Regions from separate parts of the Spiroplasma eriocheiris genome, predicted to be linked through region 2. Evidence: riboswitches for the same ligand, from Rfam matches in the RefSeq annotation. Region 2 holds a riboswitch; each other region holds the start of a gene.
What was found. A riboswitch is a leader RNA that binds a small molecule or an ion and turns the genes downstream of it on or off. The one in region 2 is predicted to bind cobalamin.

Region 1 (5,140 bases), 260 kb from region 2:
TGATTGTAATAAATAATCTTTAATGTCTTGATATTTAAACATTTCTTTATTAATAATTGGCAATTGAGGTGACGAAAAAGCTAAATGATCTTTCGTTCATGCTTGTTGATTAGGAGTATCATAAATTCGAAACATAAATCCCCAGTGAGGTAATGAATAAGTAACTACTTCCCCATTATTATTAATCCAATATTCATTTGAATTAACTTCCAAACGATAGACATGCTTTTGAGTTGTTGCATGTAATTTAAACAATCCCTTTGCTACTACACTTAGCGGCACATTCATGCCCGGATTACCCGCTGCTCACTGGTTATATAAATCTAATTCTGAATAAACATTTGGGTTATTTTTTAAATCTGGGATATTTTTTTCAGTTGATAGTAATTTTTCTCAGTGGTTTGAATTTCATCAAGTTGCTCGGTCGTCACCTTGGTATTTTGACATTGAACCAAATTTAATAAAACTTTCACGGTTCTTATCACCTCAAGTTGTTTTTGCCTTACTACTATTTAAAATATCATCAAATTTTTGGTAGGCCATTAATGCAGCTCCACCTACCGAAGTATCTTGGGTAATAAACTGGTTACTTTCAAAATTACTATCAAAAATTATTGGTTCTTTTCCTTTTGTTGTCATCCCCATATCAGAAGTATCAATTAATTGTAAATACTGCGTAGCTTCTGTTAAATTATTAGCTGCTTGTAAATAAATAAAAAGATTATTATTTTTTGCAATATCTAAATAATCATGCTGATCCCAAATTGATTTGGTATTGGTATCAACATAATAATTTTCATATGCTACTCTGACTGCTTCTTTGTTTTGACTAACCACTTTCGCAAAAGTTTTTACTCAGGCAGGTTCTTGATATTGTTGATTGTTTGTTTGATTATTTAAACACCCCACCAATGGTGTTGTAATAGTGGTTAATAAAGTTAGACTCGTAAATATTGTTAATAATTTTTTCATTCTTAAATGTAACTACCTCTCTTGTATTTTTTCGTTTTCGCTTAATGGTTCTAATGGTTTCATTTCAAATGATGAAGTCGTCTCTAATTTTGCTTGGGTTTTTTTGGAAAAAATATTATAGGAAATAATGCGTTTATCATCTTCATAAAATAAATAATATTGGAGATGGTTAACTCATAGTCTGGTTAAAGGATAAAATAAAACCCCGGCCATCATAATATTTCCCGCACAGTGAATACCATCATAAGATAATCCGTTTAATCATCAGGCAATTAAGGCAAAACTTTGCCCCCCGTTAATTTGGTTACCAATGATGACCACTACTAGTCAGTTAATAACAGCAAAAACAAAACCAAATAATAACCCAAAAAGACCAGCAATAATAATAAATGTTCACCATCATTTGAGAATTACCGGACGACAAACTCGCCCAATAACCGCTAAAAGTGGCCAAATAATTAAGTATGGTAAAAACCAACTTAAATTAAAACCCCAGTATAAACCATCAAGAAAGCAAAAAATTAGACTAATACTAAAACTCATATAAAAAGGAAAATAAACTCCAGCAAATAAAATTAATAATGTCACTGGTTCAATGTTTGGTAAAAAAGCCATTGCTTCTTTTAACGCAAAAACTAACGCCGCATAAATTGGAATTAAGCAAATTTGAATTAAAGTTTTAATAGTATAAGGACGCTTATGAAACAAAAATTTTGTTTTTAGTTTACCTCAAAAATTTTTCATAATTTTATTGTGTAACTAACATTAAATTAAAAACATCATTATTTTTCAAGAATAAATCATCAATCCCTACCCCACAAATATCAGAAATATTACTTTTAGGATCAGTATTACCCTTACATTTTGAATTTGTGGGACTGGTAATTGCTCAATATTCAGAATCATGAGCTGTTTTTTTAATTCATCCTTTGTTAGTATTAACTCCTTCTAGCCAATGTCCTAAAGAACCACTGGCAATAACCGCAAAGCTATCAGGATAATTTTGCATTAAATCTCCTAATGTTAACATTGTTGATTCATAGTTGGAACTAAACAACATTTCATGGACCGGTTTTGTCGCATCGTAGGCATTAATTTTTATTTTTAAAGTATTATCAACCCGATTTTTTAATGCAAAATACTTTGGCAAATATGTAATGTTTAAGATTACCGAAGCACTAAAAATAATACTCGCAAGGGCAATTATTAACCACATTACTCAATTTTTTTTATTAGTTTTATTCATATTGTTCTCCTTTAATTATGAGTTCTTAACAACTAAAAAAACGCTTTTGGAGCGTTTTGAATAATTATTAATTAGTAGGTTTTGGTTAGAAAATCAACCTTCATTTTAACTACTAGTAAACAATTAATTATCCAAACCCCAGGGATAATAATTATCGTATTGATAATTGGTTTGTAAATTTTTAGATCGGTCTACTGGCTTAGCTTCATTTTACTTACTATTCCTTCTCAAGATCTTTATCTCAATGGATTTTTATAGTGTTCATCAGCATTACAGTTGCTGGGACAGCCTAGGACTTGCACCTAATTCCCGTAATATCCAAAATTTGCTTTTTTAAGTTGTTATCTTAATAATATGAAGAAGTTGTCAAAATTGCAAACATTATTTTATTTTTTACATCTAAATAAACTATTTATTATTTAATTCATATAAATAAAGATGATTTATATCAGCACTAACTACTGAAAAAAATAATTTATGATCAGAAGTCTCAAAAAAACCAGCAGCATAACTCTCTAACATGTTAGCAACCACAATTCTAATTGTACCATCATCATTCAATTGTAAAATTTGATGACTCCCATAATTGAAAGCCAAAATAGTGCCATCATCCAATTGCGCAATAGTCTGAACAAGAGTAGCGGTTTGTGATAAAAGTTTAAAATTATCTGATCCAATTTCTCAAGAATAAATATTACTCTCTGTAGCAATTTTTATCAAATCCCCAAAATTTGGATTTTTATTAATTAATAAAAATCCAATAACTTTCCCACCGTCATTAGAGGTTTCATAGAAATCATATGTTTTTTTAAGTGTTCAATCAAAATCAAAAATATAAATATATTTACCACTAGCAGCTAAAAACTGCCCATTAGAAAGTGGGAAAAAGTAAAGAATCTTATCAGGGCCACTAAATTTTTTAAGCAAAATTAACTTAGGTATTGATCCACTCAATTCTAAAGAATAAATTAGCAAATTATTAAAATTACCAGCAAAAACATAAATTTTACCATCTAACAACTGCACAATTTTATAAAATGTAATGTTAGATTCTGGAACATCAATGAAATCTTTTTTAAAAGAACCATCTCGATTTAACTCAACAATTTTTTTTCCTAAATTTAATAATATCGTTGAATCTTTCAATTCAGCTAATTTGGTATAATCAGTCCAAACTCCCCCTAAATTAGTCATATCAAAATGAGCAGTTTGTTTTTTTATTTTTCCAATATTAGGATTATATACTTGAAAATAAATTTCAATTGGTTCTACATTATCAGAAACATATATTTTACTGTCTTTTTTTGCAGTCACTTTTGCAGTTGAAGATGTAATTGACAACAACTCAATTTCTTCGATTTTTAGGTCTTTATTTTTAGCAACCAATGCTTTACTAATAGTTTCAGATTTATTATTTACAATATTACCAATATTTGGCTCAATTAAATCTTGCGATAATAATTTTTTCCCACCAGTATTAAAATAAACCATCAAAGAATCACCAGGAATATAAACAGTACTATCTGGTTTAACAACAATTTTAGCTTCTGATTTATTATAGTCCTTAACTAATATTTGATTAATTTTTAAATTAGGATTTTCCTTGCCAAGATTATTTAAAACATCTTTTTCAATTGATGGATCATTAACTTCACCTACAATAATTTGGCTACTCAAATCTGTTTTTAAAGTTACTACTTGCGGTAAAAAAGTAACAGTAACTTGTGAATTATATTAATAATGACCACTAGCTGATTTTGCCGCAATAACTGCTGATGTTCGTGTAGTATTTCTTAAAAAAATATCTTCAACAACTACTCTAGGATTATGCTTTTTCACTTCTGCTAAAATTGTTGAATCTTGATTATCGGCAATATGGCCTAAAACATTATCATCAAAATCTTCAGCTAAAGCAATAAGATTAACCCCGCCATTAAAATTATTACTTGTCACTTTTTTAGAAGCAGAAAAATAAAATCCTAATCCCGTAGCCAAACCAGCAGCCACCAACAAAATAAAAATTAAAAAAGAAATCAAAAAATTACGGCGCATCTTTGACATATGCTTTAAACTATGCAAATGCATCATGCCCAATTGATTAATTTTACTATCAACATTTTTTAAATAATTAATATCTTCACTATTTGAAATTGGATAATTTAGATTTGGCAGATCTTGTGAAACCAAAGTTGGTGGATCAAAAGCTTTATCTTTCTTTACTATATTATTAGGGGTTTCATTCAAAAAGACTTTATTATTATAAGGAATAACATTTTTACGAACAATATCCTTATAATCACCTTTTATATCAAACAAACTACTTTTTACAAATAGCCCAAAATGACGATTAGCACACCGTAAATATAAGACTATTTTAATATCATACTTTTCTTTTAATTCCACCAAACTCTTATTTCTAATTTCTAAAAATATTAAATTCTTTAAAAAATCTGGTCGAGTGACCTTAATAGTATTTAATTTATTTTGTAATTCTGCTTGACATTGCGCACACAAAAAATTAGGAATCATATTTTTCATAGTTTTTTACCCTCTTTTTTATAAATTAGTATATTTCAAATTATACATTAAAAAAAAAAAAAAAAAGATTTATGACATTTTTATATTTTCAAACTAATTTAATCCTCTCAAAAGAAATGGTTAAATTCATTTTTTTAATTTACTAATTAAATAAATTATTAGTAAAAAAACTAAAATTCAACAGCAAGAAATTACTAAGGGAACAGTGAGACTATCAAATAAATTATAGGTTCCTTGGTCAACAATTGGATGGTGATTATATAAAGGCACAAAATTATACCACCCAAGAATCATCACCCCCATTGGGTAAGTAAAGGGTAAGCAATAACTAAAATATTTTAAATAATGACTAGCTTTAATTACTAATAAAGGTAGATATAGCCC
Region 2 (5,140 bases):
TTGATAGTTACTATTTTTTATTAATACCAGTCTAATTATTTCCTAAAATTAATTTACACGGATCATTAATTTACTTTTCATTCTTGCTGCTTTATTAGCATGATAAATCCCTTTAGTTACAGCTTTGTCAATTAATGAAACAGCATTGTTTACTAAATCGTTAGCATTTTCTTGTTTTTCTGCAATTGCTAAATTAGCTTTTTTAATTGCTGTTTTAATTGAAGATTTAAATGATTTATTAGCTAAATTAGCTTTTTCATTTGTTTTGATTCTTTTAACTTGTGATTTGATATTTGCCATTAATATTCATTCCTTTCATTTACTTAGACACAAAGGAATTATAGCAAATAGATATATGTGTGTAAATATAAAAACTTAGTTTTTTAGAGAATTTATAGTTTTTAGATTGATAATTATTTTTCTAAATTATGAAACTTATTGTTTTTTAGTGTTTAGTTAATTAAGATATTAGCAGGGAAAGTTAAAAACTTATTAACTTCATTTATAGCAATTGTAATAACTATATTATTTTATTTCCCTAAAATTTTTAAAAGAAAGGAAAATAAAGAAATGAAAAAGTTATTAGCAATTTTTGGCGCTGTTGGTTTAACAGCAACCGGAGCAATTAACATTGTTGCTTGCCATAAAGAAGAAACGACAACAACGGGGATTACAGAAGAAGCACAAAAAGCTATTAATAGTTATATTACTTTTACTTTTGTTAGTCATTTATTTACTAAAAATAGTGATGGTAGTTATTCATTAGCTCAGAAAGGTCAAGGGACATTATCATTAATACCTGACAATATAATGGATATGAATTCGGCCAAAATTAATGGTGTTGACATACCAATGAGCATCTTATCTGCTACAGGTATAGTATACTTGGGTAATTTTATTACTAGTTTAGGGTTTAATTCCGAAAGTTTGGACCCAATGGGTAATTATGATTTATCCCAAATTACTATTGGAGAGAAAGGAACAAGCACATTTGTTAAAACTGGTGATGATACAAAGTTTACAGCCAATTGAAATGTTAATGTTGACCTAACTAGTGGCGATAAAACAATAAACTTTACTAATTCAGGTAGTTTAGAATTTGAAAAAAACTAAGAATATAATTTCTTAGTTTTTTAAATTATATATTATTTTTAGGATTTCATTGTTTTTTAAATTTAAAGGAATAGAATATATATGAAAACAAAGACACATATACAAGAGAGGTTTTCCCTGATGATTACTATTGATAAAATTAAGGAAGCACGAGATAGAATTAGTGATTATATTAATTCTGATAATATAATTCATGATTTGACACTATCAAAAATGCTTAATGCGGAAATATATTTAAAATTAGAAAATTTACAACGAACAGGAAGTTTCAAAATTAGAGGAAGTTTAAATAAGATTCTTTCTTTGAATGAAGCCGAACGTGCTAAAGGAATTATTGCTGCATCTGCTGGCAATCATGCTCAAGGTGTTGCATTGGCATGTTTATTAACAAATACTAGATGTACTATAGTAATGCCAGAAAATGCACCAAAATCAAAAATTGAGGCAACTAAATTATATGGTGCAGATATTATTTTATCTGGTTCTAATTTTGATGGGGCGTTAAAAACTGCATTAGAAGTTCAAAAATTACAGCAATTAACATTTGTACATGCTTTTGATGATGAAGAGGTAATTAGTGGGCAAGGTACTATTGGATTAGAATTAATTGAACAAGTTAAAGGTTTAGATACAATAATTGTTCCCGTTGGTGGTGGCGGTTTAATTTCAGGTATTGCTATTGCCGCAAAAACATTAAATCCAGAAGTTAAAATTATTGGTGTTGAAGTTGAAAATGTGCCATCTTTAACAAAAGCCTTTGAATTTGGTAAATCAATTGAAGTTGAACCTAGTAAAACAATTGCTGATGGTATTAATGTTCAAAAAATTGGTTTAATTACTTTTGAGATATGTAAACAGTATGTTGATGAAATTGTTACTGTTTCAGAGAAAGAGGTTAAGGAGGCAATTTTGTTCTTATTAGCAAAAGACAAAATTTTAGCAGAAGGTGCTGGCGCTGCAGCTTATGCAGGAGTATTATCTGAAAAAATTAAATTAATTCAAAATACTAATGTAACAATCATTATTTCTGGAGGAAATATTGATTTATCTAAATTAAATGAAATTTTAAATGAAAATATAAACGACGGTTAGGAGTTTATTTTTTTAATTTAAAAATGAAAAATTTTGGTTTATTTATGATATAGTTTAAGTATGAAAGATGTCGATCTTTCAAAAATTAAATAAAATAAATATGGTTTTTAATTAGGGAATTGTGTTAGAAGCACAAGCTGTACCAGCAACTGTAAAACTGACGAACACTGTAATAACCACTGAGAAAATTTCTTGGGAAGGGCAGTAAGTAGGCTGAAGTAAAGCCAGTAGACCTACCATGTTTTTGAACTTTGATTACTTCTGGAATAAAGTAATCCTGTAATTTATTTAATTTTTGTATTTTTACAAAAATGAAAAATAATAAATTATTGAATTTTATTAACAAAGACAACAAAGATAACTAAATATTATTTTTGTTTATTTAAAGTACTTAAATAATAATTAAAACAGAAACGGGGAAAAGCGGGAATGAAATTAAATGACAAAAAGTTTTTATACAACAAAGAAACTGACGGGGGAACTAATTCAACAATAAGTAGTATTATTAGTAATTCGTTTGCTATTTTTACTAAAGAAAATCCTTTAAAATCATATGATATTGATGCCTTAAAAGAAGAAATAATGAAAATTGTTAATGTTGAAAAAAATGATTCAACTTATGAAAATGCTAATATGTCAGCAGATACACCAGCTGGTCAAATGATGAATATGGCTGCAACAACTGCCAAAGAATATGCTTTACGCTTTTTATTAAGTAAGGAATATCGTGATGCTCATCAAAATGGGGATATTCATATTCATGATTTAGACTATTATCCATCAAAAACAACGACATGTGTGCAGTATGATTTAAAAGATATTTTTGCTAATGGTTTTTGAACAAAGAATGGAATGGTTCGCGAACCACAAACTATTCAGTCTTATGCCACACTAGCAGCAATCGTTTTTCAATCACACCAAAATGAACAACATGGTGGTCAAGCAATTCCAGCTTTTGATTATTTTTTAGCGCCGGGTGTTTTGAAATCATTTCGCAAAAATTTAGTCAAACAATTAGAATTTATTTTAAAATTAAATAATTTAAAAAGCCAAACAAATTGACAAGCACTAATTCAAACAAAAATTAACACTATTGATTTGCAACTTAATAAAGAAGCACAACTTGAAATTAGTAAATTATTAAATTTAAATATAAACCAAGTTAAAATTGCTTTTGAGGAGGCATATCTTACAACAGAAAAAGAAACTTTCCAAGCGATGGAAGGGTTTATTCATAATTTAAATACAATGCATTCGCGAGGAGGAAACCAAGTTGTTTTTTCATCAATAAATTATGGAACTGATACTTCTCCCGAAGGAAGAATGGTGATGCGCCAAATATTATTAGCAACTCAAAAAGGACTTGGAAAAAACGAAACCCCAATTTTTCCTATTCAGATCTTTAAAGTTAAAGCAGGAATTTCTTACTCGGAAGAAGATTTTAATTTAGCAATTAATAATTGAAAACAAGCTGAAAAGGGGTTACTAAATTATAAAACTAAAAACTTTGATTTATTGATTCTTGCTTGCCAAACAAATTCAACTCGGTTATTTCCTAATTTTGTTTTTTTAGATACACCATTTAATAAGCATGAAAATTGAAATCCTGCTGATCCAAATAATTATTTAAATGAAGTTGCGACGATGGGTTGTCGGACAAGAACTTTTGAAAATGTTAATGGATATAAAACACCAGTTGGCCGTGGTAATATTTCTTTTACAACTATGAACTTACCGCGTTTAGCCATTGAAGCGGTAAAAGAAGTTAAAGAAGAAAATTTATCATATGATGATTTTTTAAAAAAAGTAAGTGCCTTATTTTTAGAAAAAGTAAGAACAATGAGTATTTTAATTGCTAAACAGTTAAAAGAACGTTTTGATTATCAAAAAACAGCATTATTAAAACAATTTCCTTTTATGGTAAAAAATAATGTATGAAAACATCATAAGGACATTTCAAAAGATGAATATGTCGGAAATATGATTAACCAGGGTAGTTTAACAATTGGCTTTATTGGAGGGCATAATGCCATGAAAATGATCTTTGGAAAAGGCCACGGTGAATCAGATGCAGCATATGATTTATTATACCAAGCAGTATTAACAATGAATGAGATTGCTAATCAATATAAACAAAAATATAATTTGAACTATTCAGTTATTGCCACTCCAGCCGAAGGATTATCGGGGCGTTTTACTAGAATGGATGTTAAAAAATATGGAGTTATCCCGGGTGTTAATGACAGTAATTATTATGTTAATTCATTCCATGTTGATGTTAAACAAGATATTAGTATTTTTGAAAAAATAAAAAAAGAAGCACCATTCCATGCAATCACATTAGGTGGACATATTAGTTATGTTGAATTGGATGGCGCGATGAAATATAACATTCCTGTTATTTTAAAAATAGTTAAATGTATGTTTGATAATAATATTGGTTATGGATCAATTAATCACCCAGTTGATGTTTGCTTAGAATGTCAATTTTCAGGGATTATTCCTCACGCATGTGATAAATGTCAAAGCAATAATATTCGTCGGATTCGTCGGATTACTGGTTATTTAACTGGCGATTTAAATAGTTGAAATTCAGCAAAAAGATCAGAAGAACATGACCGGGTAAAACATGGAATTAACGAAGATAAATAACTTTAACATTAAAGTTTTAAAAATTTACCCGGAAACAACTAGTGACGGTCTTGGGTTACGTTATAGTATTTATTTAGCGGGTTGTCGGCATGCCTGTTTTGGTTGTCATAATGTTAGAAGTTGAAATCCTAATAATGGCAAACTTCTAGATGATAAATATCTTGCTGAAATTATTGACCAAATTAATGCGAATCCGTTATTGGATGGTGTGACGTTATCAGGTGGTGATCCATTCTATGATCCATTATTTTTAAAACAACTGTTAGAATATTTGAAAAAATAT
Region 3 (5,140 bases), 680 kb from region 2:
AAACCGAAACTAATCAATTAATTGAGCTTTTAAAATTCCATGATCGTATTCTTATTATTGATATTGCACAACATTATTTTAAATTTTTAAATTCTTTTAAAATTCGTACTAAAGAAATGGTCGATTTTAGTGAGCAATTTCAAATTATGGGTTATCAAGAATGAGGCTATATCAAAAAAGAAAAATGGCCTACTTTTTTCAAAAATTTTAAACAACAAATTTTAAGTAATAGAAAGTTACAAAAGAAAGAACACAAAATGACCGATGTTATTTTTAGCGATACTGGGGAATTTGAAATTTTTTTGTGAAATGTTTTAAATGCTCAAAGCCGATTATTAAGATTTATAACTGCTAATAATTATGGACAAGTTTTTAACCAGAAATTAATAGATAATTATTTGAATACCATTCACAAAATTCAAGAAAAATGAAAACAAGAGATTAATGAGGGTGAATTAGTAGTAACACAATCAAAAAACTTTAAAAAAAGAAAGCAATTATTATTACGGAAAAAAATTAATGTAGAAAAAAGACTTAAAATAGGGAAGATATCTCGCCTTGACTCATATGAGTTTTCTTCATCAAATGTTGATGAAAACGAAAAATCTTTATAACTAAGGATAAAAAAAGAATAATTATTATTCTTTTTTTTATTATTTTACAAATTAAAAATAATATAGTAAGATATGTTTACAACTAAATAGCTTTGGAATAATAGATGTTTGGGAAAAGAGTTAGATTCTCTTGCTGTCCCAGCAACTGTGATGCGGATGAACGTTACATAGCCATTAAAGGAAACTTTGAGAAGGGTAACTAGTAAAATGATGCTAAGCCAGGAAACCAGTCTGTTATCTCACTAAATTTATGTTATTCCTGGGAATGAAATAACAAAATTATTTTGTAATCTTTAATAATGTTGCGAATGCTTTTTTTGATTACTTTTAAATAATTTAAAAATATTTGTACTCCTTTCCCTAATGAAGTGAATGCTTTTTAGTTGTCAAGGAAAAGTTGTTTTAGGGATTATTACAAGTTTTTTGTTAACTCTTCATAATTTATTAACAACTCCCATTAGCATTGAACGGGAATTAATATTGATGAACACTATAAAAATCCAGATTACTTTTGGGTTTATTTTAGTATCGCTAATTAAGCAATTACTAAATTATTTTAGATAGATATTTTTAATATATCTTTGAAAGGAGCAATTATGGCAGCACAAAAAAATAAATATTATCAAAATTCACTTTCGCCCCTTGAATATGCGCAAAATAATTTTCAGGGGAAAATGCGGTCAGTTAACTGAAATGTCATTAATGATGATAAAGATTTAGAAGTATGAACCAGAATTACCCAAAATTTTTGGTTACCAGAAAAAATCCCAGTTTCTAATGATTTAACATCATGACGTACTTTAAATCCGGAATGGCAACAACTAATTACCCGCACATTTACTGGTTTAACATTATTGGATACAATCCAAGCAACGGTTGGCGATGTTGCCCAAATTCCTAACTCATTGACCGATCATGAACAAGTTATTTATACAAACTTTGCCTTTATGGTTGCTGTTCATGCGCGATCATACGGAACCATTTTTTCAACTTTATGTTCAAGTGAGCAAATTGAAGAAGCTCATGAATGAGTTATTAATACAAAAAGTTTACAAGAACGAGCCCAAGCATTAATTCCATATTATGTTGGTGATGATCCGCTAAAATCAAAAGTCGCCGCTGCTTTAATGCCAGGATTTTTACTATATGGTGGATTTTATTTACCATTTTATTTATCAGCGCGTGGTAAGCTCCCAAATACTTCCGATATTATCCGGTTAATTTTAAGAGACAAAGTTATTCATAATTATTATAGTGGTTATAAATACCAACAAAAAGTTGCTAAATTACCACCCGCGCAACAGGAAGAAATGAAACAATTTGTTTTTGATTTACTAAATGAGTTAATTATTTTAGAAAAAAAATATTTGCATGAACTTTATGAAGGATTTGGATTAGCTGAAGATGCGATTCGCTTTAGTTTATATAATGCTGGGAAATTTTTACAAAATTTAGGTTATGAATCACCTTTTAGTGAGGAAGAAACAAGAATTGCCCCCGAGATTTTTACCCAGTTATCAGCCCGTGCCGATGAAAACCATGATTTCTTTTCTGGGAATGGTTCTTCTTATGTAATGGGGATTACTGAAGAAACTGAAGATGAAGATTGAGAATTTTAGACTCAAGGAATAATTATGCATAAGGATTTTATTAGAGTTTCCGATCAATCAGTTACCAAACCAACAGGTGAAATGTATGTTGTTTATTTTTCCTCACCATCAAATAATACTTACCGCTTTATCCAAAAACTAAATATTAAAAATACACGAATTCCTTATGATTTATCAGAAGAAATCTTAGTTGAGAAAGATTATGTTTTGATTTGTCCCACATATGGGGGTGGAGGCAATGATTATAAAGGAGCAGTTCCTAAACAAGTAATTAAATTTTTAAATAACCACCAAAATCGTCAGTTTTGCCGTGGGGTCATTGCCTCAGGAAATACTAATTTTGGCGACACCTTTGCGGTGGCTGGACCAATTCTTTCCAAAAAATTACAGGTTCCGCTATTATACCAATTTGAATTACTAGGAACTCCCCAAGATGTTAAAACTATCAAAAAAATATTAAGTGATTTTTGAAAGGAATAGAATTTATGAAGACAAATAAAGTTTCTCTGTTAGCAAATAATGGAGATAATGAAGAATACATTGCTTTAAATGCAAAATCAAAACTATTTGAACGGGGAAAAGATAATTTTCAATTAGACGTGTTAGCTGCTGAAAGTTATTTAAACCACCATGTGTTACCAAATCTTAAAAAGTTTAGCGATGTTAAAGAACGCATCGCCTACTTAGTAAAAGAACAATACTATGATGAAACAATTATTAATAAATATCAAATAGAAGAAATTGAAAAATTAACAACGCTTGCTAAAAACTATCATCATCACTTTCCTAGTTTTATGGGAGCGTTAAAATTTTTTAACTCCTATGCTTTAAAAACATTTGATAATCAACAATATTTAGAAACTTATGAAGAGCGGGTAGTAATGAATGCGTTATTTTTTGGCGATGGTGATTTTAAAGCTGCCCAAGCAATTTTAAAAGAAATGATGTTAGGGCGCTTTCAACCTGCAACACCAACTTTTTTAAACGCGGGGAAAAAACAACGGGGAGAATACATTTCGTGTTATTTATTAAGAGTTGAAGATAATATGGAATCTATTTGTCGTGCGATTTCAACTTCTTTACAGTTATCAAAACGCGGTGGGGGAGTGGCCTTATGTTTAACTAATCTTCGTGAATTTGGGGCGCCCATTAAAAACATTGCAAATCAAGCCACGGGGGTTATTCCCGTGATAAAAATTTTAGAAGATTCATTTTCATATGCTAATCAATTAGGCCAACGGCAAGGGGCTGGGGCAGTGTATTTAAATGTTCATCATCCCGATATTATGCTCTTTTTAGATACCAAACGAGAAAATGCTGATGAAAAAATTCGAATTAAATCCTTATCATTAGGGGTGGTGATTCCTGATATTACATTTGAATTAGCAAAAAATAATGAAAAAATGGCGTTGTTTAGTCCGTATGACATTCAAAAAGTTTATGGAAAACCAATGAGTGATATTGCTATTAGTAAAGAATACTATAATATGTTAAATAATCCGGAGATTAAAAAAACCTTTATTGATGCGCGAAAATTATTCCAAACAATTGCGGAATTACATTTTGAAAGTGGTTATCCCTATTTACTATTTGATGACACCGTTAATAATCGTAATGCCCATCCCGGTCGAATTGTGATGAGTAACTTATGTAGTGAAATTGTCCAGTTAAGTACGCCCAGTGAATACAATGAAGATCTTAGTTTTAAGAAAATTGGGGAAGACATTTGTTGTAATTTGGGGAGTGTTAATATTGCCAAAATGATGGAAAGTGGAAGTGAGTTTTCTGAAGCAATTTATCAAGCAATTAAGGCATTAGATCATGTGTCACGCAACAGTAATATTGCAAGTGCGCCTTCAATTGAATATGGTAACCAAAAAAACCATGCGGTTGGTCTCGGAGCGATGAATCTCCATGGTTTTTTAGCAACTAATCATATATTTTATAATTCTCTGGAAGCAATTGATTTTACAAATATCTTTTTCTATGTAATGGCCTACCATGCTTTTAAAGCATCAAATCAACTGGCTCAACAAGTTGGTGTTTTTAAAGGCTTTAGTGAATCTAAATTTGCCGATGGTTCTTATTTCGATAAATATACCAAGTGCGCATCGGGCCAATACCAACCGCAAACTGATAAAGTCAAAGCATTATTTACCAAATATAATGTGACAATTCCAACACAACAAGATTGAATTATGTTATGTGAACAAATTAAAACTACGGGACTGGCTAATTCTCATTTAATGGCCATCGCCCCAACTGGCTCGATTAGTTATCTTTCATCATGTACACCAAGTCTACAACCTGTAGTTGCTCCTGTTGAAGTTCGCAAGGAAGGAAAATTAGGGCGGGTATATGTGCCTGCTTACCAAATTAATTTTGATAATATGGGTTATTATGCCTTAGGAGCTTATGAAGTTGGACCAAACCCAATTATTGATATTGCCGCAGCTGCTCAACAACATGTTGATCAAGCAATTTCATTAACATTATTTATGACCGATACTGCTACCACCCGCGATTTAAATAAAGCATATATTAGAGCTTTTAAACAAGGGTGTTCCTCAATTTATTATGTTCGTGTCCGCCAGGAAGTATTAGCAGATAGTGAAAATTATGAATGTGATGCTTGTGTAATTTAATATAGTTTAATAATTATAGTTGAGATGATTAGTTATGTTTTTTCTTTAATTTTTATTGAATTTCGTTTAATAATCCGCTATGATTAATAAGGTTGTTATTTCGTTGTTATTAACATCACCCTTTGTTAATTACTTTGATCTGACATTAAATAAACCATTAAATGAAGGGAGAATATTACGTAATGTTGACTAAAGAGCAAAAAGCTGAGATTGTAGCAAAATACGGTCGAAATAAAAATGATACAGGGTTACCAGAAGTGCAAATTGCAAT

Region 1: linked by a shared signal. The riboswitch ahead of SERIO_RS01995 (hypothetical protein) and the one ahead of SERIO_RS00775 (anaerobic ribonucleoside triphosphate reductase) in region 2 are both predicted to bind cobalamin.
Region 3: linked by a shared signal. The riboswitch ahead of nrdF (class 1b ribonucleoside-diphosphate reductase subunit beta) and the one ahead of SERIO_RS00775 (anaerobic ribonucleoside triphosphate reductase) in region 2 are both predicted to bind cobalamin.

Annotation. Positions count from the first base shown of each region.
Region 1 covers NZ_CP011856.1:421,973-427,112, reverse strand. Annotated here, with positions in the region: gene SERIO_RS02005 (lipoprotein) at 1-972, opposite strand, end outside; gene SERIO_RS02000 (hypothetical protein) at 985-1,716, opposite strand; gene SERIO_RS01995 (hypothetical protein) at 1,721-2,218, opposite strand; cobalamin riboswitch at 2,386-2,555, opposite strand; gene SERIO_RS01990 (hypothetical protein) at 2,627-3,895, opposite strand; gene SERIO_RS01985 (hypothetical protein) at 3,953-4,756, opposite strand; gene SERIO_RS01980 (ABC transporter permease) at 4,877-5,140, opposite strand, start outside.
Region 2 covers NZ_CP011856.1:163,889-169,028, forward strand. Annotated here, with positions in the region: gene rpsT (30S ribosomal protein S20) at 49-300, opposite strand; gene SERIO_RS00765 (lipoprotein) at 571-1,113, shown strand; gene ilvA (threonine ammonia-lyase) at 1,234-2,205, shown strand; cobalamin riboswitch at 2,290-2,460, shown strand; gene SERIO_RS00775 (anaerobic ribonucleoside triphosphate reductase) at 2,635-4,857, shown strand; gene nrdG (anaerobic ribonucleoside-triphosphate reductase activating protein) at 4,865-5,140, shown strand, end outside.
Region 3 covers NZ_CP011856.1:854,143-859,282, reverse strand. Annotated here, with positions in the region: gene SERIO_RS03895 (hypothetical protein) at 1-614, shown strand, start outside; cobalamin riboswitch at 700-863, shown strand; gene nrdF (class 1b ribonucleoside-diphosphate reductase subunit beta) at 1,211-2,233, shown strand; gene nrdI (class Ib ribonucleoside-diphosphate reductase assembly flavoprotein NrdI) at 2,249-2,704, shown strand; gene nrdE (class 1b ribonucleoside-diphosphate reductase subunit alpha) at 2,710-4,869, shown strand; gene rpsO (30S ribosomal protein S15) at 5,052-5,140, shown strand, end outside.